Regions from separate parts of the Methylobacterium sp. BE186 genome, predicted to be linked through region 1. Evidence: predicted binding sites of a transcription regulator. Region 1 holds the regulator's gene; each other region holds the start of a gene.

Region 1 (7,068 bases):
ACGCCGCTCGTGTAGAACTCGGTGAGATAGGCATCGTAGGCCGGCCCCAGGAAGGCGAAGGGCGCGATGAGCGCGCCCGTGCTGACGCCGGAGACCAGGGTGAAGTCCGGCCGCGTACCCGAGGCCGTCCAGCCGTTGAGGATGCCCGCGCCGTAGGCCCCGTCGCCCCCGCCGCCCGAGAGGGCGAGGTAGGAGAAGGCTTGGCGGCGCGCCTCGGGCCGGGCCGCGAGCTGGGTGAAGGCGTCGGCCGAGGCGTCGGAGGAGACGCGGGCCTCCGGAATGTTCGGCACGCTCGCGAAGGCCGCCTGCTCCGCGGTGTAGGACACCCGCGGCAGCGACGAGCAGGCAGAGAGGCTGGCCGCCGCGCAGAGCGCGAGCAGCCCGTGCGAGATCCTGAACCGACCCGCCATGGCGATTGTCCCCGTGCCCTGCCTCTGACCACACCCCCAGCCGAACGAGCTTGGCCATTCTATCGTTCCGGCCCGGGCCCGGCAATCGGACGGGTTCGGCCGGGCTGATGCGCGGCGGCCACAGATCCGTGCCGCCGCGCACAAGCCCGGCGGCACGCGGAGGGCGGCCCCGGCCTTTGGCGGTGGAAACAGGGGCGCCCCCGGAGGTGGGCCCTGTGTCGACTCTTGCATCGTCCACGAGCCCTCTTGTAGGTTCATCCGCGTCGCCAGGGGCACGCCCCCGGCGGCCATCACCAGTGGCGCGATCGTTCGAATCCTGCACCGGCTGCCCGACTGACCGGGACCCGCGGCTTGGAGGCGGCTGACCTGCGCGACCGGCCTGCAACGCCTGCCTGAGGGCGTGGCCGCGGTGATCGCAGCGTTCAGGAGGGGGCGACGATGGAAGCAGGCCTGAGCTGGACGGACGAGCGCGTCGAGCTGCTGCGGCGTCTGTGGGAGGACGGGCAGAGCGCGAGCAAGATCGCGGCTCAGCTCGGCGGCGTGACCCGCAACGCCGTGATCGGAAAGGTCCACCGGCTCGGCCTCGCCGGCCGGATCAAGGCCGCCCCCGCTCCCGTGAACGGGCGCCGCAAGCCGGAGCGCGACGGGGAGGCCGAGGCGACGGCCGTCGAGATCATCGAGGAGGCGCCGGAGCCGATCGCGATCACCGCGCACCGGCCGGCCCCCGATTTCCCGCCGCCGGCGCAGCCGGCCTCCGAGACCGTGGCACTGGCGGTCTCCGAGCGGGTGACCATCATGGACCTGCGCGAATCGATGTGCCGCTGGCCGATGGGCGATCCGACGACGCCGGAATTCCGCTTCTGCGGCGCCCGCTCGATCACCGGGCTGCCCTACTGCACGCACCACGCCCAGATCGCCTATCAGCCCGCCGCCGAGCGCAAGCGGGACCGCCGGGTGGCGGGGTTCCGCTAGGAGGGGCGTCCCTCCCCTCTCCTGGGAAGACCCGATCGATGAAGCCCGCCCCGGTACGCCGTCGGCGGGCTTCGTCGATTCAGGGGCGCCCGAGGTTCGAGCGGCCCGCGCGCTAGTCCACGCCCGAGAACATCTCGTCGAAGGAGTAGCCGGAGCCGCGCACGGTGCGGATCGGATCGGATTGGCGCGGGCGGTTGATGGCCTTGCGCAGGCGCCCGACATGCACGTCCACCGTGCGCTCGTCGATGTAGACGTCGTGCCCCCAGACCCCGTCGAGGAGCTGCTCGCGGGAGAAGACCCGTCCGGGGCTCTGCATCAGGAATTCGAGGAGCTTGAACTCGGTCGGGCCGAGATGGATCTCGCGGCCCGAGCGGCGGATGCGATGGCTGACGCGGTCGAGCTCGATGTCGCCGGCAACCAGGAGGTTCGCCACATGGGCGGGCTTGGCGCGGCGCAGGAGCGCGCGCACGCGGGCGAGCAGTTCCGGCACCGAGAACGGCTTGACGATGTAGTCGTCCGCCCCCGTGCCCAGCCCGCGGATGCGGTCGCCCTCCTCGCCGCGGGCGGTGAGCATGATGACGGGCAGCCGCTCCGTCTCGCGGCGGGCCCGGATGCGGCGGCAGATCTCGATCCCGGACAGCCCCGGCAGCATCCAGTCGAGGAGGACGAGGTCCGGCACCTGCTCGGCAAGGCGCAACTCCGCCTCGTCGCCGCGGGCGGCGGAATCGACGGTGAAGCCCTCCGCCTCCAGGTTGTAGCGAAGCAGGAGGGTCAGCGCCTCCTCGTCCTCGACGATCAGGATCCGCGTGCTCATCCCCGTTCCTGCGTCAGGCCGCCGTTCCCGGAGACACCGTCGCGTAGTTCGAGGCATCGTTCTTCGGACGCTCGATCGCGAGCGTCTCGCCGGTGGCGAGGTAGTGGATCGTCTCGGCGATGTTGGTGGTGTGGTCGCCGATCCGCTCGACGTTCTTGGCGCAGAACAGGAGGTGCGTGCAGAACGAGATGTTGCGCGGGTCCTCCATCATGTAGGTCAGGAGTTCGCGGAACAGGGAGTTGTAGAGGGCGTCGATCGCCCCGTCCCGCTCCCAGACGTCGTGGGCCGACGTCGTGTCCCGGCTGGCATAGGCGTCGAGCACGTCCTTGAGCTGCTCCTGCACGAGGTCGCTCATGTGCTGGACGCCGAGCACGATCTTCTGAGCCTGCGCCTGATCGCTGATCGCGACCACGCGCTTGGCGATGTTCTTCGCGAGATCCCCGATCCGCTCGAGATCGCCCGAGACGCGGATCGCCGAGATCGTCTCGCGCAGATCGATGGCGAGCGGCTGGCGGCGGGCGATGAGGAGGACGGCGCGTTCCTCGATCTCGCGCTGGAGCACGTCGAGGCGCTTGTCGGCGGCGATGACGGCCTGGGCGAGCACGGTGTCGCGCCGCACGAGCGCCTGGCTCGCATCGGCCATCATCTTCTCGGCGACGCCTCCCATCTCCGAGATCGACCGGCGCAGGTCGTCGAGATCGTTGTCGTAGGAGGTGACGATGTGCTCGGACATGGTCGTGATCCTCGGGTCGGGCGCGGGAACGGGAGAGCGGGTGACGGGCCGGCTCAGCCGAAGCGGCCGGTGATGTAATCCTGCGTCTGCCGCTTCTCCGGGTTCATGAAGATCCGGGTCGTCGGGCCGAACTCGACGAGTTCGCCGAGATACATGAAGGCGGTGAACTGCGAGATGCGGGCCGCCTGCTGCATGTTGTGCGTGACGATGGCGATCGTGAACTCGTCGCGCAGCTGCTCGATCAGCTCCTCGATCCGCCCCGTCGAGATCGGGTCCAGCGCCGAGGTCGGCTCGTCGAACAGGATCACCTCCGGGCGCTGCGCCACCGTGCGGGCGATGCAGAGGCGCTGCTGCTGGCCGCCCGAGAGGCCCATGCCGGATTGCTTCAGCTTGTCCTTCACCTCGTCCCAGAGCGCCGCCTTGCGCAGGCTCTCCTCGACGCGCAGGTCGAGGTCGGCCTTCGGCAGGCGCTCGTAGAGGCGCAGCCCGAAGGCGACGTTGTCGTAGATCGACATCGGGAAGGGCGTCGGCTTCTGGAACACCATGCCGACCCGGGCACGCAGCTCGTTGAGGTCGACCTTCGGGTCGAGGATGTTCTGCCCGTCGAGGAGGATCTCGCCGTCCGCGCGCTGCTCCGGGTAGAGGCTGTAGATCCGGTTGAAGGTGCGCAGCAGCGTCGACTTCCCGCAGCCCGAAGGCCCGATCAGGGCGGTGACCTGCCGGTCATGGAAGTTGAGGTTGATGTTCTTCAGGCCGTGGAACGTGCCGTAGTAGAAGTCGAGGTTCTTCACGGCGATGCGCACGGGCGCGCTCGCGTTGGCCTGGCTGCGGCCGCTGAGCGGCGCGCTGACGGCGGGGGAGGCGCTCATCGGAGGGATTCCTTCGGAAGGCCGGTCGGCCGGGAAGCGTGAAGGCGGGCGCTCAGCGCGCCCGCTCGGTCTTGATGACGAGGCGCGCCACCACGGAGAGGGCCAGGATGGCCATCGTGATCAGGAGGGCGCCCGCCCAGGCGAGGCTCTGCCAGTTCGGGTAGGGCGAGAGGGCGAATTGGTAGATCATCACCGGCAGGTTCGCGACGCCGCCCATCAGGTTGGCGTTGAACCAGGAATTGTTGTTGAGCGCCGTGAACAGGAGCGGCGCCGTCTCGCCGGCGATGCGGGCGAGGGCCAGGATCACGCCCGTGACGATGCCGGCGGAGGCGGCGCGCCACGTCACGCTCATGATCACCCGTGAGGTCGGTGCGCCGAGCGCGGCGCCGGCCTCGCGCAGCGTGCCGGGCACGAGGCGCAGCATGTCCTCGGTGGTGCGCACGATGACCGGCGTCGCGATGATGGCGAGCGCCACGCCGCCGGCCCAGCCCGAATAGGTCCCCATCGGCCGCACCATCAGCGTGTAGACGAACAGGCCGATCAGGATCGAGGGGGCCGAGAGCAGGACGTCGTTGAGGAAGCGGATCAGGTCGGCGAGCTTCGAGCCGCGGCCGTACTCGGCGAGGTAGGTCCCCGCCATCACGCCGATCGGGGTCGCCACCACGATGCCGATCAAGGTGAGGATGAGGCTGCCGAGCACCGCGTTGGCGATGCCGCCGCCCTCGGAGCCCGGACCCGGCGTCGGCTGGGTCAGGAGCGTCGCGGAGAAGCCGCGCAGGCCCTCGACGATGAGCATCAGCAGGATCGAGCCGAGCACCACGGCGCCGATGATGGTCGCCAGCAGGCAGGCGGTCCTCAGAGTCCGGTCCGCCAGACGGCGGCTCGGGCGCACCCGGCTCCCGATGGGCGCACCGCCCCGTGGCGCGGCTTCGGTCAAGGGGTTGACGGCATCCATCGGCGGCCTCCTCAGGCGACCTTGACGCGGCGCACGAGCAGGCGCGCGACGATGAGCACGATGAAGGTGATCACGAAGAGGATGCAGCCGAGCGCCATCAGCGCGTTGAGCTGCATCCCGTCCGCCTCGTTGAACTCGTTGGCGATGCGGGACGCGATGGTCGAGCCCGGATCGAAGATCGAGGCGGAGAGACGGTTGGCGTTGCCGATCACGAAGGTGACCGCCATGGTCTCGCCGAGCGCCCGGCCGAGCCCGAGCATGATGGCGCCGATGATCGAGACCGAGGCCTGCGGGACGAGCACGTGGCGCACCACCTCCCAGGTGGTGCAGCCGATCCCGTAGGCGCTCTCCCGCAGGATGGTCGGGATCTGGTCGAGCATGTCGCGGGTGATCGAGGCCACGAAGGGCACGATCATGATGGCGAGGATGATGCCCGCCGTCAGGATGCCGACGCCGGAGGGAACGCGGGCGTAGAGCAGCGTGCCGACGATGGGCAGGCCCTCGACGAGGTTCGAGACCGGCACCTGCACGAAGCGTGCGAAGAGCGGCGCGAAGATGAACAGCCCCCACATGCCGTAGATGATGCTCGGCACCGCGGCGAGGAGCTCGATCGTCATGGCGACGGGCTTGCGCGCCCATCCGGGGCAGAGCTGCGTCAGGTAGACGGCGATGGCGAGCGAGAGGGGCACGCCGATCAGAAGCGCGATCAGGGCCGAGGCGAGGGTGCCGACGATCGCGACCCAGGCGCCGAACTGCTCGGTGCCGATGTTCCAGGCGGTCGAGGTGACGAAGCCGGGCCCGAATTCGCGGAAGGCCGGCCAGCCGCCATAGGCGATCGAGCCGAGGATGCCGGCGAGGACGAGGAGGACGACGAGGGCGGAGCCGTAGGCGGCGGCGCGGAACAGGCCGTCGAGACCCTTGCTCGGGGGCCTGCGCACGATTCCCGCATCGGAGCGCGCCAGCGCGATCTGTTCGGTCAAGGAGGCCATCCGCAATTCTCGTCGGTTCGAGGCGTTTAGCGCGCGGCGGTGTCGGATGCGAGCGGAGCGGCGGGGCTCTCCCCTCCCCGTGCGGGGAGGGGAGCGGCGGCCGGCCTCACATGTTGAAGACGGGCTTCCCGTCCTTGCCCTTGATCTGCTTCCACTCCTCGTGGATCAGGCCGACGACGGCGTCGGGCAGGGGCACGTAGTCGAGCTCGGTCGCGAGCCGGTCGCCGTTCTTGTAGGCCCAGTCGAAGAACTTGAGCACGTCCGTCGACTTCGCGGCGTCAGCCGGCTCCTTGTAGACGAGGATGAAGGTCGCGGCCGTGATCGGCCACGCGCCCTCGCCCGCCTGGTTCGTGAGCGAGATGCCGAAGCCCGGGGCGGCCTTCCAATCGGCGCTGGCGGCGGCGGCCTGGAACGCCTTGTCGTCCGGCTGCGGGAACCTGCCGGCCTTGTTCTGGATCAGCGTGTGGCTGAGCTTGTTCTGCTTGGCGTAGGCCGATTCGACGTAGCCGATGGCGTTCGGGACCTGCTTGACGGTGGCGGTGACGCCCTCGTTGCCCTTGCCGCCCTGGCCGGCCGGCCAGGAGATCGTCGTGGCCGCGCCGAACTCCTTCTTCCAGGGCTCGGAGACCTGGGACAGGTAGGTGGTGAAGATGTTCGTCGTGCCGGAGGCGTCCGAGCGGTAGACCGGGGTGATCGTCGCCTCGGGCAGCTTCACGCCCTCGTTGAGGGCCGCGATCTTCGGATCGGACCACTTGGTGATCTTGCCGGCGTAGATGTCGGCGACGACCTCGCCCGTGAGCTTGAGCTTGCCGGGCTCCACGCCCGCGATGTTCACCACGGTGACGACGCCGCCCATCACGGTCGGGAACTGGACGAGGCCGTCCTTCTCGAGGGCCGCGCCCTTGAGCGGCGCGTCGGTGGCGCCGAAATCGACGGTCCTGGCCTGGATCTGCTTGATGCCGCCGCCGGAGCCGATCGACTGGTAGTTCAGTCCGGTGCCGGTCTCCTTGCGGTAGGCCTCGGCCCATTTCGAGTAGACCGGGAAGGGGAAGGTGGCCCCGGCACCGGTGATGTCCGCGGCAGCCGCCGGGAGGGCGAGCTGGATCGTCGCGAGGCCGAGGGCGAGCGCGTAGCTGAAGGGTTTCACGTGCGTCTCCGTTTGCTGCCGGGCGCTCTGGACCGCGGCGCGCCGGATTCCGGGCGCCGCGGCATCGCGCGGTCGGCCGCGACAGCGGCCGGGGCTGCGATAGCCGCCCGACGATGCCGCCTCTATGACGGGGACATGACAGGGCGATGACAACAGCCGGGCGGCTGCAAGTCCCTGCA
Region 2 (7,068 bases), on a different contig from region 1:
GGAAGGCCTGCGGATCGGGCGAGCAGAGCGTCATCAGACCCGGCTCGAACCGCTCCCAGACGCCGGGATTGGTGTAGGCCTCCTCGAGGTCCATCCCCGCGAGGTCCGGGATCCGCTTGAGATAGGGCAGCGGCGGCATGTTCATGATCGAGAGGCAGGGCAGCTTCGCCGCCGCGATCTTGATCATCAGCACGCGGATCGTGTGGTTGGTGTATTGCGGCTCCTGCATCGCGAGGCCGACGAGGTCGTAGCGGGACACGTCGACGTCCTCGGGCGGCGTCGCGTCGAGGGTGCCCGGCAGGTCGCGCGAGAAGATCGACCGGTGGGTCTCCTCGCCGCGCAGCTGGATGCGCACCTCGGTCCCCTCGCGGTTGATGAGGTCGGCCGTCTTCTTCCGGCAGACCAGGGTCACGTTGTGACCGGCCATCAGCAGCTTCGTCGCGAGCAGGGAGCCGTAGGACGCTCCGAGGATCAAGATGTTGCGCGCCACGCTTTCTCTCCCTGTGTGTTCTGTTGGATTGTTCTCTATTGCCCCAATCCCTGCCTGCCGAGTGTCTTCGACAGGTATTCGCCCAGGCTGGGGAGCGACGTCGGCCGGGTCTTACACTGTGCTGTGACGACCCTGCTGGGTGAAGCCTGCCACCATCTACCGCCCGTCGACGGGACTTACAATCACAGAGTCCTTCTCACCTTCCATCTCCGCTCTGTGACAATTTATTTTTGGTCGAGCCACAAGTTCTTTTTGCCTTCGGGCCTCACGGCGCCGGGCCGCGCCCCTCCGCCCCTGCCATCGCCTCGAAGACGAGGGCGTGGCGGGCGGCGATCGCGTCGACGTCGGGGCCATAGCCGCCGCCGATCACCGCCGCGAGCGGGATGCCGCGTGCCCGCGCCGCCCCGACCACGAGGCGCTCGCGGGCCGCGAGCCCCGCATCCGTGAGGGCGAGGCGCCCGAGCCGGTCCTCCCGATGCGGGTCGACGCCGGCATTGTAGAAGACGAGGTCGGGCTGCAGGGCGTCGAGGAGTGGCGGCAGGCGCGCGGCGAGCACCGCCAGATAGGCCGCGTCGTCCAGTCCGTCGGGAAGGCCGATGTCGAGGTCGCCCGGGATCTTGCGGGCGGGGTAGTTCTTCTCGGCGTGGAGCGAGAGGGTGAACAGGTCGGGGCAGGCATAGAGGCAGTCGGCGGTGCCGTCGCCCTGGTGGACGTCGCAATCGACGACGAGGGCCCGGCCGATCGCGCCCTCCCGGTGCAGGGCGCGGGCGGCCACCGCCACGTCGTTGAACACGCAGAAGCCCGCCCCCTGCTCCCGCCGCGCGTGGTGGCTGCCGCCCGCCGCGCTCCCCGCGAGGCCGTGGGCCAGGGCGAGCCGCGCCGCCGCCAGCGTGCCGCCGGCCGAGGCACGGGCGCGGCGCGTCACGCCCGCATCGATCGGCAGGCCGATCGCCTTCTCGACCGCGCGGGGCACGGCGGAGGCGAGCACGGCCTCGACATAGGCGCGGTCGTGGACGAGGCAGAGGGTCTCCTCCGGGGCGGGCTCCGGCACCACGAAGCCCGACGGCGCGAGGCCGCGGGCCGACAGGATCTCGGCGAGCCGTCCGTATTTGCCCATCGGGAAGCGGTGCCCCGCGGGCAGGCTCGCCTGATAGGCCGGGTGATAGACGATCGGCGTCACCCGACCCCTCCTCGTGGCGGCGCGCCCGCCGCGATCCTGCGCGTTCCGGCCTGTCATACGCCTGATACGGGGCGCCTGTTAGGGGCCCTGTCCGGGATGGGCCGGACCGGCCCGTCCGGGGAGCGGACATCCATGGACGGCGCCTTCGCGAGCGGCACCCTGATCGCCCTGGCGCTCTGCGCCCTCGTGACCCTCGCCAACCTCGCGAGCCTGACGCTCGCCGGGCGCCGCATCGGCGCGGCGCGGCCGGGCTCCGCCTTCCCGGCCGGCGCCCCCGTCTCCCTGGTGCGGCCGGTCTGCGGGCTCGAGGCCTTCAGCGAGGAGATGCTCGCCCGCGGCTTCCGCCTCGACTACCCGGCCTACGAACTGATCTTCTGCGTGGCGGATGCGGGCGATCCCATCCTGCCGCTCCTCCACGGGCTGATCGCGGCCCATCCCGGCGTGCCGGCCCGCCTCATCGTCGGCGACGAGCGCGTGAGCGACAACCCGAAGCTGAACAATTGCGTGCGCGGCTGGGAGGCGGCCCGGCACGACTGGGTCGTGCTCGCCGATTCGAACGTCCTGATGCCGGGCGACTACCTGCAGCGGCTCCAGGCGGGCTGGCGGGCGGAGACGGGGCTCGTCTGCTCCACCCCGATCGGCGCGTGTCCGTGGGGCTTCCCGGCCGAGATCGAGTGCGCCTTCCTCAACACCCTGCAGGCGCGCTGGCAATATGCCGGCGAGGCCCTGGGGCTCGGCTTCGCGCAGGGCAAGAGCATGCTCTGGCACAGGCCCTTCCTGGAGGCTCGCGGCGGCATCCGCGCGCTCGCCGCCGAGATCGCGGAGGATGCCGCCGCCACGAAGCTCGTGCGGGCGGCGGGCCGGCGCGTCCATCTCGTCGCCGCGCCCTTCGAGCAGCCTCTGGGGCGGCGGACGCTCACGGAGGTCTGGTCGCGCCAACTCCGCTGGGCGCGGCTGCGGCGGGTGACCTTCCCGCTCTTCTTCGCTCCCGAGATCGGCACCGGCGCCCTCCTTCCCCTCGGCCTCGGCGCCGCCGTCGTCGAGGGCGCGCCCGCCCTTCTGGCACTCGCCGCCATGGCCGCGCTCTGGTACGGCGCCGAATACCGGCTCGCCGTCCACGCCGGCTGGCACCGCTCGCCGCGCCTCGTCCTCGCCTTCCTGGCGCGGGACGCGATGCTGCCGGCGCTCTGGGCCGGCGCCTGGATGCAGAGCGCCATCGTCTGGCGCGGCAACGCCATGGACATCCGCCCGAAGGAGGCGGGGCCCCTGCGCCCGCGGGTCAGGGCCGCGTGAGGCCGGCTTCCCCGGCCAGGGGCGCCTGATCTACATCTCGGGTCGAGCGCCACGCCCCTCTCTCGACGCGCGAGGATCCGCCCTCCCCCATGAAGATCGCCGTCCTCGAGACCGGCCGGCCGCCGGCCCGCCTCGGCGGGCGCTATCCCGGCTACGGCGAGATGGTCCGCAGCCTCGTCGGGCCGGGCCACGCCTACGAGACGTTCCTCGCCGATTCCGGGGTTCTCCCCGTTCCGAACGCGCATGCGGGCTATCTCATCACCGGCTCGCCCGCCGGAATCTACGACCCCGATCCCTGGATCGCGGCGCTGATCGCCTTTCTGCGCGCGCTGGCGCCGGAGCGGAGGGTGGTCGGGATCTGCTTCGGCCATCAGGTGATGGCCCAGGCCTGGGGCGGACGGGTCGTGAAGTCCGAGAAGGGCTGGGGCCTCGGCCTGCACCGCTACGAGGTCGTCGAGCCCGCGCCCTTCATGGATGGGGGCGACGCGATCCGCGTGCCCGCAAGCCATCAGGACCAGGTCGTGGCCCTGCCGCCCGGCGCGCGGGTGCTGGCGGCCAGCGCCTTCACCCCGTACGCCGTCCTCGGCTACCGGGACCGGGCCGCCCTCTCCTTCCAGTGCCACCCGGAATTCGAGCCCGCCTTCGCCCGCGCCCTCACCGAGGGGCACCGCGCCGCGGAGTCCGATCCGGCGCGCGCCGCGGCGGCGCTCGCCTCCCTCGACGGGCCGCACGATTCCGGCCGGGTGGGCGGCTGGATCCGGCGCTTTCTCGATGATGTGTGAGGCTGCTTGGTGCGGGTAGAGGGAATCGAACCCCCACGCCTTGCGGCTGGCGATTTTGAGTCGCCCGCGTCTACCAATTCCGCCATACCCGCGTCCCGCGCCTCATCGCACAGGTTCGCCCCGGCGGCCAAGGACTTTTGCGGGGCGGCTGCGGCCCGCCTTCACTGGCCAGGGGCGCCCGCCTGTGCTCAAAGGTCGGCGCCTCTCCCCGACCGGACAAGGACCCGATGATCCGCGGCCTCTACGAGTGGATACTCGCGCTCGCCGGCAAGCCCTCGGCGCCCTGGGCGCTCGGCGCCGTGGCTTTCGCGGAGAGCTCGTTCTTCCCCGTCCCGCCCGATGCCATGATGGTGCCGATGGCGGTGAGCCGGCCCGACCGGGTCTGGTTCTACGCCCTCGTGGCGACGGTGGCCTCGGTGGCGGGCGGCCTCGTCGGCTACGCGATCGGGGCTCTGCTGTTCGATTCCCTAGGCCAGTGGCTGATCCGGCTCTACGGGCTGGAGAACTCGGCCCACACCTTCCAGGAATCCTACGCGCAGTACGGCCACTGGGTGATCCTGCTCAAAGGTCTGACGCCGATCCCCTACAAGCTCGTCACCATCACCTCGGGCTTCGCCCATTACAGCCTGTTCTGGTTCACGGTGCTGTCGATCGTCACCCGCGGCGCGCGCTTCTTCCTCCTGGCGGGGCTCCTCGGCCGCTACGGCGTGCAGATCCGCGGCGTGCTCGACCGGCACCTGAACGCCGTCGCGGCGATCTCCGTCGCGGTGATCGTGCTCGGCTTCGTGCTGTTCAAGCTGGTGCTGTGATGCGCGCGGCCGACCTGCTGAGCCTGCGCGGAGCCGCCCTGCTCGTGGCGCTTGGCGCAACGCTGACCGTCGGAGGCGCCCTCGTGTTCGAGCACGGGCTCGGCTACGTGCCCTGCAAGCTCTGCCTGACCGAGCGCATCCCCTACTACGCGGCTGTGCCCCTCGCGCTCCTCTCCCTCGTCCTGCCCCGGCGCCTCGCCCGCCTCGCCCTCGGGCTCGCGGCGGCGGGCCTTCTCTACGGCGCCGGTCTCGGAATCTACCACGCGGGCGCCGAGTGGGGCTTCTGGCCCGGCCCGACCGATTGCGGCGGGGGCGCGGGCGCGAACCCCGAGGCGATGAGCGACTTCCTCGACCGGCTCAAGACGACGCGGGTGGTCGATTGCTCGACCGCCGCCTGGCGCTTCCTCGGGCTCTCGCTCGCGGGCTGGAACGCGCTCATCGCGGCCGCCCTCGCCGCGCTCGCGGGCAGCGCGGCGATCCGGCGCGACGCGCCCGCTCTCCCGTTCGGGAGAGGGTTGGGGTGAGGGAGACCGGCCCTTCCCGTGAGGGCGCCCCCTCACCCTCACTCTCTCGGAGCGAGCGGGAACCCGCGCCTCATCGGGGACCCGGCCCGAACCTGCCCTAATTCCGGTCGTCCGGCATCGGCGGCAGGGGCGCCACGTCGATGCCCTCCTCGATGAGGGCGCGCGCCTCCTCGGGGCTCGCCTCGCCGTAGATCGGCCGCTCCTCGACCTCGCCGTAATGGATCTTGCGGGCCTCCTCCGGAAAGCGGGGGCCGACATGCTCGGCCGTCTGCGTCACGTGCTCGCGCACGGCGCGCAGCAAGGCCCGGAGCTTGCGCTCGGGTTCGGCGATCATCGGCAGGGGAACGGGCGCGGGTGACTCGGCGACCGTTGCCGGCGCCGGCGCCCTCTCCCCGCGGTCCGTGCGGGCGACGCTCGGCGCCATCAGGCCCTTGCCGATCTTCGCCGAGCCGCAGAGCGGGCAGCTGACGAGGCCGCGCGCGCTCTGGTCGTCGAAGGAATCGCTTGAGGGAAACCAGCTCTCGAACGTGTGGCCGGCCTCGCAGACGAGGGCGTAGCGGATCATGATGCCAGGGTAACGCGCGACTTATGAAGAACGTCCAACCCGCTCGACCCTGAAGGGCCTCGCGTGCTGGAGGGCCGGGATGCGGCCCCGCGCCTCTGCGACGCGCTCGAGGTCGATCTCGGCCAGGATCACGCCGGGCTCCGCGCCCTCGGCCTCCGCGATCACCCGGCCCCAGGGGTCGACGATGATCGAGTGGCCGTAGGTGTCGCGCCCGTCCTCGTGGCGGCCGCCCTGCGCGGCCGAGATCATGAACGAGCCGGTCTCGATGGCGCGGGCCCGGTGCAGCACGTGCCAATGGGCCTCGCCCGTCTGCTGCGTGAAGCAGGCGGGCGCCGTCAGGATGCTGGCCCCCGCCTCGGCGAGCGCCCGGAACAGGGCCGGAAAGCGGATGTCGTAGCAGATGCCGAGGCCGATTCCCGCCAGCGCCGTCTCGGCGACGACCGCGCAGGCGCCGCCCGTGTAGGTGGCCGATTCCCGCCAGCGCTCGCCGTTCGGCAGATCGACATCGTAGAGGTGGAGCTTGTCGTAGGCCGCGACGATCTCGCCCTGCCCGTCGATCAGGAAGGCGCGGTTGGCGATCTTCTCGCCGTTGCGGATCGGCAGCGAGCCGATCTGCACCACCGCTCCCGTCTCGCGCGCGACAGCGCGGAGCGCGGCGAGCGTCGGGTCGTCGTCCTGCGTGCTCACCTTCTCGAACATCGCGGTGCGGCTGCGCTCGACCAGCGAGGTCATCTCCGGCGTCTGCACGTAGCGCGCGCCGGCCGCGACCGCCTCGCGCACGCCCGCCACCGCCGCGTCGCGGTTCGCCAGCGGCTCGCGGCCCGAGCGCATCTGCACGCAGGCGGCGACGAAGCGGTCCTCAGGCATCGGCGACGCCCACCGCGGCGCTGCCGGCCCCGTTCAGCAGCGGATCGAGCTTGCCGGCGCGGTCGAGGGCGTAGAGGTCGTCGCAGCCGCCCACATGCCGCTCGCCCACGAAGATCTGCGGCACGCTGGTGCGCCCGCCAGCCCGCTGCACCATCGCGGCGCGGCCCCCTTGCGTCTTCTCGACGTCGATCTCCTGGAAGGCGACGCCCTTCTCCTTCAGCAGGCTCTTCGCCGCCGAGCAGTAGGGACACCAGGCAGTCGTGTAGATCGTGACCGGTTGCATGCGCGTCGACGAGCCCCGTGGGTGACGGCCTGCATATAGGCAAACGGCACGCCGCTTCCTATTGCCGGGCCGCCACGGGTCTCGGACGGATTGCTGACGGGGGCGCCGCTCAGGCGGCGAGAAGCTTCTCGACCTCGTTGACGAGGTCGCGCAGGTGGAAGGGCTTCGACAGGACCTTGGCGTCCTTGGGGGCCTTGGAATCGGGGTTCAGGGCCACGGCGGCGAAGCCCGTGATGAACATCACCTTGATATCGGGGTCGAGCTCGGTGGCGCGG
Region 3 (7,068 bases), on a different contig from region 1:
GTCCGCTGCGCTCTACGACTGAGCGCGCGGGGGCTCGATTTCTTCGACGACTTGCCGCGCCCGGACAGGCTCGGATTCGTCATGAAATACTTGTGCGCGTTGAACGGCTCCTCGCCGTCCGCGGGCTTCATGCGCTCGCTCGCCCCGGACGCCAGTACACGCCAGCTCTGCCGGTTGTCGAGGAGGTTCGCCAGCATGATCTGATCGAGCACCTGCTGATGCACAGTCGGATTGAGGATCGGCAGGAGCGATTCCACGCGCCGGTCGAGGTTGCGCTGCATCAGGTCGGCCGAGGAGATGTAGACCGTGGCCTTCGGATGGGGCAGCCCGACGCCGTTGCCGAAGGCGTAGATGCGGCCGTGCTCCAGGAAGCGTCCGACGATCGACTTCACCCGGATCGTCTCGGAGAGCCCGGGGATCCCTGGGCGCAGGCAGCAGATGCCGCGCACGATGCAGTCGATCTGCACGCCGGAGCAGGAGGCGTCGTAGAGCGCGTCGATGATCTGCTGGTCGACGAGCGAGTTGCACTTGATCCAGATCGCGGCGGGCCGGCCCGCCTTGGCGTGCTCCACCTCCGCCTCGATATGCTCCAGGAGCCGCGTCTTGAGGGTCAGTGGGGAGACCGCCATCCGCTCGAGCTCGGCCGGCTCCGCGTATCCGGTGATGAAGTTGAAGAGGCGGGAGACGTCGCGGGCGATGGCGGGATCCGCCGTGAAGAAGGACAGGTCCGTGTAGATGCGGGCCGTGATCGGGTGATAGTTGCCGGTGCCGACATGGCAGTAGGTGACGAGCCGGTCGCCCTCGCGCCGGACCACCATCGAGAGCTTCGCGTGGGTCTTCAGCTCCACGAAGCCGAACACCACCTGCGCACCCGCCTTCTCGAGGTTGCGCGCCCAGCGGATATTGGCTTCCTCGTCGAAGCGGGCCTTCAATTCGACAAGGGCGGTGACCGACTTCCCGGCCTCGGCGGCCTCGGCGAGCGCCGCGACGATCGGCGAATTCGAGGAGGTGCGGTAGAGGGTCTGCTTGATCGCCACCACGTTCGGGTCGCGGGCCGCCTGGAAGAGGAACTGCACCACGGAGTCGAACGACTCGTAGGGGTGGTGGACGATGAAGTCCTTCTGCCGGATCGCCGCGAAGACGTCGCCGCCCGATTCCCGGATGCGCTCGGGGAAGCGCGGGTTGTAGGGCTTGAACTTGAGATCCGGCCGGTCGATCCCGACGATCTGCGACAATTCGTTGAGCGCGAGCATTCCCTCGATCAGGAACACGGCCTCGCTCGCGATCTCCAGCTCGTCCGCCACGAAGGCGCGGAGATCCTCCGGCATCCCGGCCTCGACCTCGAGGCGGATCACCACCCCGCGGCGGCGCTGCTTCAGCGCGGTCTCGAAGTGGAGGACGAGATCTTCCGCCTCCTCCTCGATCTCGAGATCGGAGTCGCGCACCACCCGGAAGGCGCCCTGGCCGCGGACGAGATAGCCCGGGAAGAGCCGGCCGGTGAACATCACGATCACCTGCTCGATCGCGATGAAGCGGGCGACCGGATCTCCGGCGAGGTCCGGCAGGCGCACGAAGCGGTCGAGCACGGCCGGCAGGCGGATCAGGGCGCGCAACACCCGTCCGTCGCGCGGGCGCACCAGCATCAGGGCGATGGTGGAGCCGAGATTCGGGATGAAGGGGAAGGGGTGGGCCGGGTCGATCGCGAGGGGAGTCAGGACGGGGAAGACGTGGTTGAGGAAGTAATCCTCCAGCCAGCGCCCGTGCTCGGCCGCGAGCTCACCCGGATCGACGAGGTCGATGTCGACGCCGTGCAGCTCGGCCTTCAATTCGCGCCAGCGCGCCTGCTGGTCCTCGGCGAGGCGCGAGACCTCGTGGCCGATCCGCAGGAGCTGCTCGGAGGGCGTCAGGCCGTCCTGCGAGGGCACGACGAGGCCCGCGCGGACCTGATCGTGCAGGCCGGCCACGCGCACCATGAAGAACTCGTCGAGGTTGTTGGCCGAGATGGAGAGGAAGCGCAGCTGCTCCAGCAACGGGTGATTGGTGTTCGAGGCCTCTTCCAGCACGCGCCGGTTGAACTGCAGCCAGGACAATTCGCGGTTGACGAAGCGCTCGGGCGAGTGCCGCAGATGACGCCCCGCCTCCAGCACCGGCTCGCGGGCCGTGCTGCCGGCGAGGTCGGCGGCCGGCTCGGTCCGCGTCTCGGCGGATTCCGCCGTCGCTGGCCAATCATCGGCGGCCTCGGCCGGTGCCTTGGACGCGCCGCCGCGGGTCGCGGGCATGCGGCGCACGGCCGCCGTGCGCGCCGCGGCAGCCTGCGCCGGGGCGCGCCGGCGGGACGGCGCGGCGGGATCGCGGTTCTCGACGGCCTCCGGAGCCTCGTTCTCCCGTGCGTCCGTGCTCGGCTCCATCTCCGACACCCTTCATCCTCCGCTTGCCGTCTTCCGGGCGGGCTCACTAGCACGCGCGCCCGGCATTGATTTGACAGTTCCGTGACGCCGGCCGCCGAATTCGCCGTCGGCCGGCTCAGTCGCCCTCCTCCTGCATCCCGAGGCGCTCCAGCACCGCGAGCGCGAGCGGCCGGGTGATCCGGCGCCCTCGGCCGAGGGCGTCGCGGTCGAGCTCGCTCACGACCTCGCGGGCGCCGGCGAGCGACCGGTCGATGCGGAGCGCCAGAGCATCGACGACGCTCAGATCGACCACGAGTTGCCGGTCGACGAACAGCTTCACGATCACCGCCCTGAGCAGGGCGTCGTCCGGGGGCAGGATGCTCGCGCCCGGGGCGAGCCGCAGGCGCGAGCGCAGGTCCGGCGTCCGGATCCCGAGCCCGTCGACAGGCTCCGCGCTGGTGACCAGCACCGGGCAGCGCCGCTCGCGGGCGAGGTTGAGAAGGTGGAACAGGGCGGCCTCGTCGAGGCTCCCGGCCCTGTCGACATCCTCGACGACGAGGGCGCCGTTCGAGACGAGGTGCGTGACGCTGGCGGCGCCGACCTCGGCGGCGGTCACGGTCCAGGCATGGGCCCGCGTCGCCCAGATCGAGGCGAGATGGCTCTTGCCGCTGCCCGACGGGCCGGTGAGGACGAGCACCGTATCCGGCCAGTCAGGCCACGCCTCGATCAGGGCGTAGGCCGCCTCGTTGGCGGGGCTCACGAGGAAGTCCTCGCGGCCGTAGCGCGGGTCCAGGGGCAGATCGAACGTGAGTTGTCGGGGCGGTGCGTTCTCGCGCATGCGGGCTCTAGTCTCGCCGGGGCGGCTGCCCCGTCAAGGGCTGCATGCCGTCCCGATGCGGCAGGAGGGGCGGCTCGTCGGCGTGGTAGAGCCGGCTCTGCAGATAACGCTCGATGGCGAAGCGCACGACCACGCCGATCGAGGCCGCGATCGGCACCGCCAGGAGCAGGCCGACGAAGCCGAACAGGGAGCCGAAGGCGAGGAGCGCGAACATCAGCCAGACCGGATGCAGGCCGACCGACTCGCCGACGAGCTTCGGCGAGATGATGTTGCCCTCCAGGAACTGCCCGACCAGGAAGACTCCGACGGTGAGGCCGATATGCAGCCAGTCGGAGCCCGGCCAGAACTGCACCAGGGCGACGCCGACCGAGAGCAGGAATCCGGTGAGAGTGCCGACATAGGGGATAAACGTGAGGAAGCCCGCGATCAGCCCGATCAGGACGCCGAAATTCAGCCCGACGAGCCAGAGGCCCACCGCGTAGAAGGTGCCGAGGATCAGGCATACGAGGGTCTGCCCGCGCACGAAACCGGTGATCGCGCCGTCGATCTCACGGCCGAGACGGCGCACCACCGGACGGTGGCGGGGCGGAACCCAGGAATCGAGCTTGGCGATCATCCGGTCCCAATCGACGAGAATGTAGAAGGCGACGACCGGCGTCACGACAAGGAGCGAGGCGATCGAGATCAGCGCCTGGCTCCCGGACCAGAGCGACTTCAGGAAGGTGAGGAGCCACGCGCCGCCCTGGCTCGCCAGCGTGCCGACCGACGATTGCAGCTCGGTGAGCACATCCGTGCCGCCGATCCGTTGGAGCAGCGGCCCGACCCGCTCGGCCAGGATCCCCTGCAGGCGTGAGATCGTGCCGGGCAGCGTGGTGATCAGCGCGGCGATCTGGCTCGCGGCGAGCGGGATCACGATCAGCAGCGTGATGACGAGGACGACGACGAAGAGCGCGAGGATCAGCAGGCTCGCCGCGAGGCGCCCGAGGCCGAGCCGCTCCAGCCGGTCCGCCAGCGGGTCGAGCAGGTAGGCGAGCGCGATGCCGGCCACGAAGGGCAGAAGCACGTCGCGCAGCAGGTAGAGGAGGATCAGCAGGACGAGCGCCGCGCTGAACCCGATCAACGTCCTGCCGCGCATCTGTGCCGTTCCTACACCGTTCGACCGGCGCCGAGAGTGGGAACGAAGCTGCGCCCGATCAAGGGCGCGCCCCCGGGGATCCGGTGCCGTCCCGCAGGACGCGGCCGTAGGCCGCGAGCGACAGGAGGCTCGTTCCCGCCACGATCCAGCAGCCGACCAGAACGGATCCGCCGATGGGAAAGTCACCAGCGCGCGCCACGAGGACGAGGGTCGCGAGGCCGATCTGCGCCGCCGTATTGAGCTTGCCGATGAGCAGAGGCCGGATCGCGAGGCGGCGGCCGTTGAGCCGGGCGAGGAGGATCGCCCCGATCACGATGAGGTCGCGGGCGATCACGACCGCGAGAAGCCAGACCGGCAGCGCGCCGACGGTCGCAAGCGCCACGAAGACGGAGACGAGAAGCGCCTTGTCGGCGAGGGGGTCGAGAAGGGCGCCGAGGGGGCTTTCCATTCCGAACCGCTTGGCGAGGAAGCCGTCCAGCGCGTCCGAGGCCCCGGCGACGACGAAGACGGCGAGCGCCGCGCCCCAGGCGCCCTCCCCGATCAGGACGAGGATGACGGGCACGAGGCCGAGGCGGCCGAGGGTGATGAGGTTCGGAAGGGTCATGCGGTGACTGGCAAGGCGCACGGCTCGCCTCTGCGACCGACGCCACTGCCGTGCTAGCATCCGCGAGCGGATATGCAGAAGCCTGATCGACCGGCGCGGCCGCGACGCCCGGCTCTCCTTCGGGGTGGTGACGCACGGTGCGGGCGGAGCCGACTCGCCCTTCCCGCCGCAACCCGATAGAGGAACCGCGGGATCGCGGCTGGGACGAGCGAGCATGACGGACAAGGGGCTGACCTACGCGCAGGCGGGCGTCGACATCGATGCCGGCAACGCCATGGTCGAGACGATCAAGCCGCTGGTGCGCGCGACGCGCCGCCCCGGGGCGGATGCCGAGATCGGCGGATTCGGCGGCCTGTTCGACCTCAAGGCCGCGGGCTTCAAGGACGCGATCCTCGTAGCGGCGAATGACGGCGTCGGCACCAAGGTGAAGATCGCGATCGAGACGGGGCGCCACGCGACGATCGGCATCGACCTCGTGGCGATGTGCGTCAACGACATCATCGTCCAGGGCGCCGAGCCGCTCTTCTTCCTGGATTACTACGCCACCGGGAAGCTCGTGCCCGGCGTCGGCGCCGACATCGTGCGGGGCATCGCCGAAGGGTGCCGGCAGGCCGGCTGCGCGCTGATCGGCGGCGAGACCGCCGAGATGCCGGGCCTGTACGAAGGCCAGGATTACGACCTCGCGGGCTTCGCCGTGGGTGCGGCCGAGCGCGGCACGCTACTGCCGCGCGACGGGATCGCCCCGGGCGATGGGGTGCTCGGCCTGCCCTCATCCGGCGTGCACTCGAACGGCTTCTCGCTGGTGCGCCGGATCGTGGCGAAGACCGGCTTGGCCTGGGACGCACCCGCTCCGTTCGCGCAAGGGGTGAGCCTCGGCGAGGCGCTTCTGGAGCCGACCCGAATCTACGTGAAGCCGCTGCTCGCCGCGCTCGGCGCGAACGACGGCATCAAGGCTCTCGCGCACATCACGGGCGGAGGGTTTCCCGACAACCTGCCCCGCGTGCTGCCGGACGGCGTCGGCATCGAGATCGACCTTTCGGCCGTCGCGCCGCCTCCCGTCTTCGGCTGGCTCGCCCGCGAGGGCGGCGTGGCCGAGCCCGAGATGCTGCGCACGTTCAATTGCGGCATCGGCATGGTGATCGTGGCCGCGGCGGCTGAGGTCGAGGCGGTGGCCGAGGCCCTGAGAGCGGCCGGCGAGGCGCCGGTGCGGCTCGGGCGGATCACCGAGCGAGGGGCGGAGCCCGTCACCTTCACGGGCGCCCTCGCGCTGTGACGGGCGCCATGCGCAAGCCCCGCGTCGCAATCCTGATCTCGGGACGCGGCTCGAACATGGTCTCGCTGATCGAGGCGGCGCAGGCGCCCGATTTCCCGGCCGAGATCGTGCTCGTTCTGTCGAACCGGCCCGAGGCGGCGGGACTCGCGCGCGCCTCGGAGGCGGGAATCCCGGCCCGCGCGATCGACCACCGGGCCTATCCCGACCGGGCGAGCTTCGACGCGGCGCTCCAGGCGGCGCTCGAAGCCGAGAGGATCGACCTCGTCTGCCTCGCCGGCTTCATGCGGATCTTCACGCCGGGTTTCGTCGAGGCGTGGTCGGGCCGGATGCTCAACATCCACCCCTCGCTGCTGCCCCTGTTCCGGGGCACCCACACGCACGAGCAGGCGCTCGCGGCGGGCGTGCGCCTGCATGGCTGCACGGTGCATTTCGTGGTGCCGGAACTCGACGCCGGGCCGATCGTGGCGCAGGCGGCCGTGCCGGTCCGTCCGGGCGACGATGCCGACAGCCTCGCGGCGCGCGTAATCGTCGAGGAGCACCGCCTCTACCCTGCCGCGCTCGCCCTGGTGGCAGGAGGGAGGGCGCGGCTCGCAGAGGATCGGGTCGTGTTCGACGAGGCTCTGCCGCGGGCGCAGGGCGCCCTCCTGAGCCTCGTCGCGTAGCGGGAATGCTCCCGCGTCAGGGACGAGCGCCGCGGCTCAGACCGGGCGCTGCAGCTTGCAGGAATCGAGAGCCGACAGCGCCTTCGCGCGGGCCGAATCGTTGAAGTAGCCGGTCGTGCGGTAGGCCTCGATCTCGGACTCGTCGAGGGTGCGTAGCGTCTGCTTGGCG

Evidence for each region. The regulator PhoB, encoded in region 1, activates phosphate uptake and scavenging genes when phosphate is short. The targets are predictions, from matches to a motif close to TGTCATNNANCTGTCAT.
Region 2: J2X36_RS09225 (ceramide glucosyltransferase) is a predicted target of PhoB. The motif match lies at 1,722-1,738, and genes of this name have one in related genera.
Region 3: J2X36_RS09670 (RNA degradosome polyphosphate kinase) is a predicted target of PhoB. The motif match lies at 2,479-2,495, and genes of this name have one in related genera.

The regions. Positions count from the first base shown of each region.
Region 1 covers NZ_JAVDVV010000033.1:10,160-17,227, forward strand. The annotation lists gene J2X36_RS23785 (patatin-like phospholipase family protein) at 1-410, opposite strand, end outside; gene J2X36_RS23790 (GcrA family cell cycle regulator) at 849-1,382, shown strand; gene phoB (phosphate regulon transcriptional regulator PhoB) at 1,495-2,196, opposite strand; gene phoU (phosphate signaling complex protein PhoU) at 2,210-2,929, opposite strand; gene pstB (phosphate ABC transporter ATP-binding protein PstB) at 2,983-3,798, opposite strand; gene pstA (phosphate ABC transporter permease PstA) at 3,851-4,753, opposite strand; gene pstC (phosphate ABC transporter permease subunit PstC) at 4,765-5,742, opposite strand; gene pstS (phosphate ABC transporter substrate-binding protein PstS) at 5,849-6,889, opposite strand.
Region 2 covers NZ_JAVDVV010000006.1:182,834-189,901, reverse strand. The annotation lists gene J2X36_RS09235 (2-dehydropantoate 2-reductase N-terminal domain-containing protein) at 1-490, opposite strand, end outside; gene J2X36_RS09230 (histone deacetylase) at 756-1,670, opposite strand; gene J2X36_RS09225 (ceramide glucosyltransferase) at 1,803-2,963, shown strand; gene J2X36_RS09220 (glutamine amidotransferase-related protein) at 3,053-3,745, shown strand; tRNA gene J2X36_RS09215 (tRNA-Leu) at 3,753-3,837, opposite strand; gene J2X36_RS09210 (YqaA family protein) at 3,973-4,554, shown strand; gene J2X36_RS09205 (disulfide bond formation protein B) at 4,554-5,078, shown strand; gene J2X36_RS09200 (DUF1178 family protein) at 5,176-5,643, opposite strand; gene J2X36_RS09195 (carbon-nitrogen hydrolase family protein) at 5,665-6,510, opposite strand; gene grxC (glutaredoxin 3) at 6,503-6,793, opposite strand; gene cpdR (cell cycle two-component system response regulator CpdR) at 6,903-7,068, opposite strand, start outside.
Region 3 covers NZ_JAVDVV010000007.1:24,276-31,343, reverse strand. The annotation lists gene J2X36_RS09670 (RNA degradosome polyphosphate kinase) at 1-2,408, opposite strand, end outside; gene J2X36_RS09665 (hypothetical protein) at 2,524-3,225, opposite strand; gene J2X36_RS09660 (AI-2E family transporter) at 3,233-4,360, opposite strand; gene J2X36_RS09655 (CDP-alcohol phosphatidyltransferase family protein) at 4,419-4,964, opposite strand; gene purM (phosphoribosylformylglycinamidine cyclo-ligase) at 5,179-6,237, shown strand; gene purN (phosphoribosylglycinamide formyltransferase) at 6,234-6,899, shown strand; gene J2X36_RS09640 (hypothetical protein) at 6,936-7,068, opposite strand, start outside.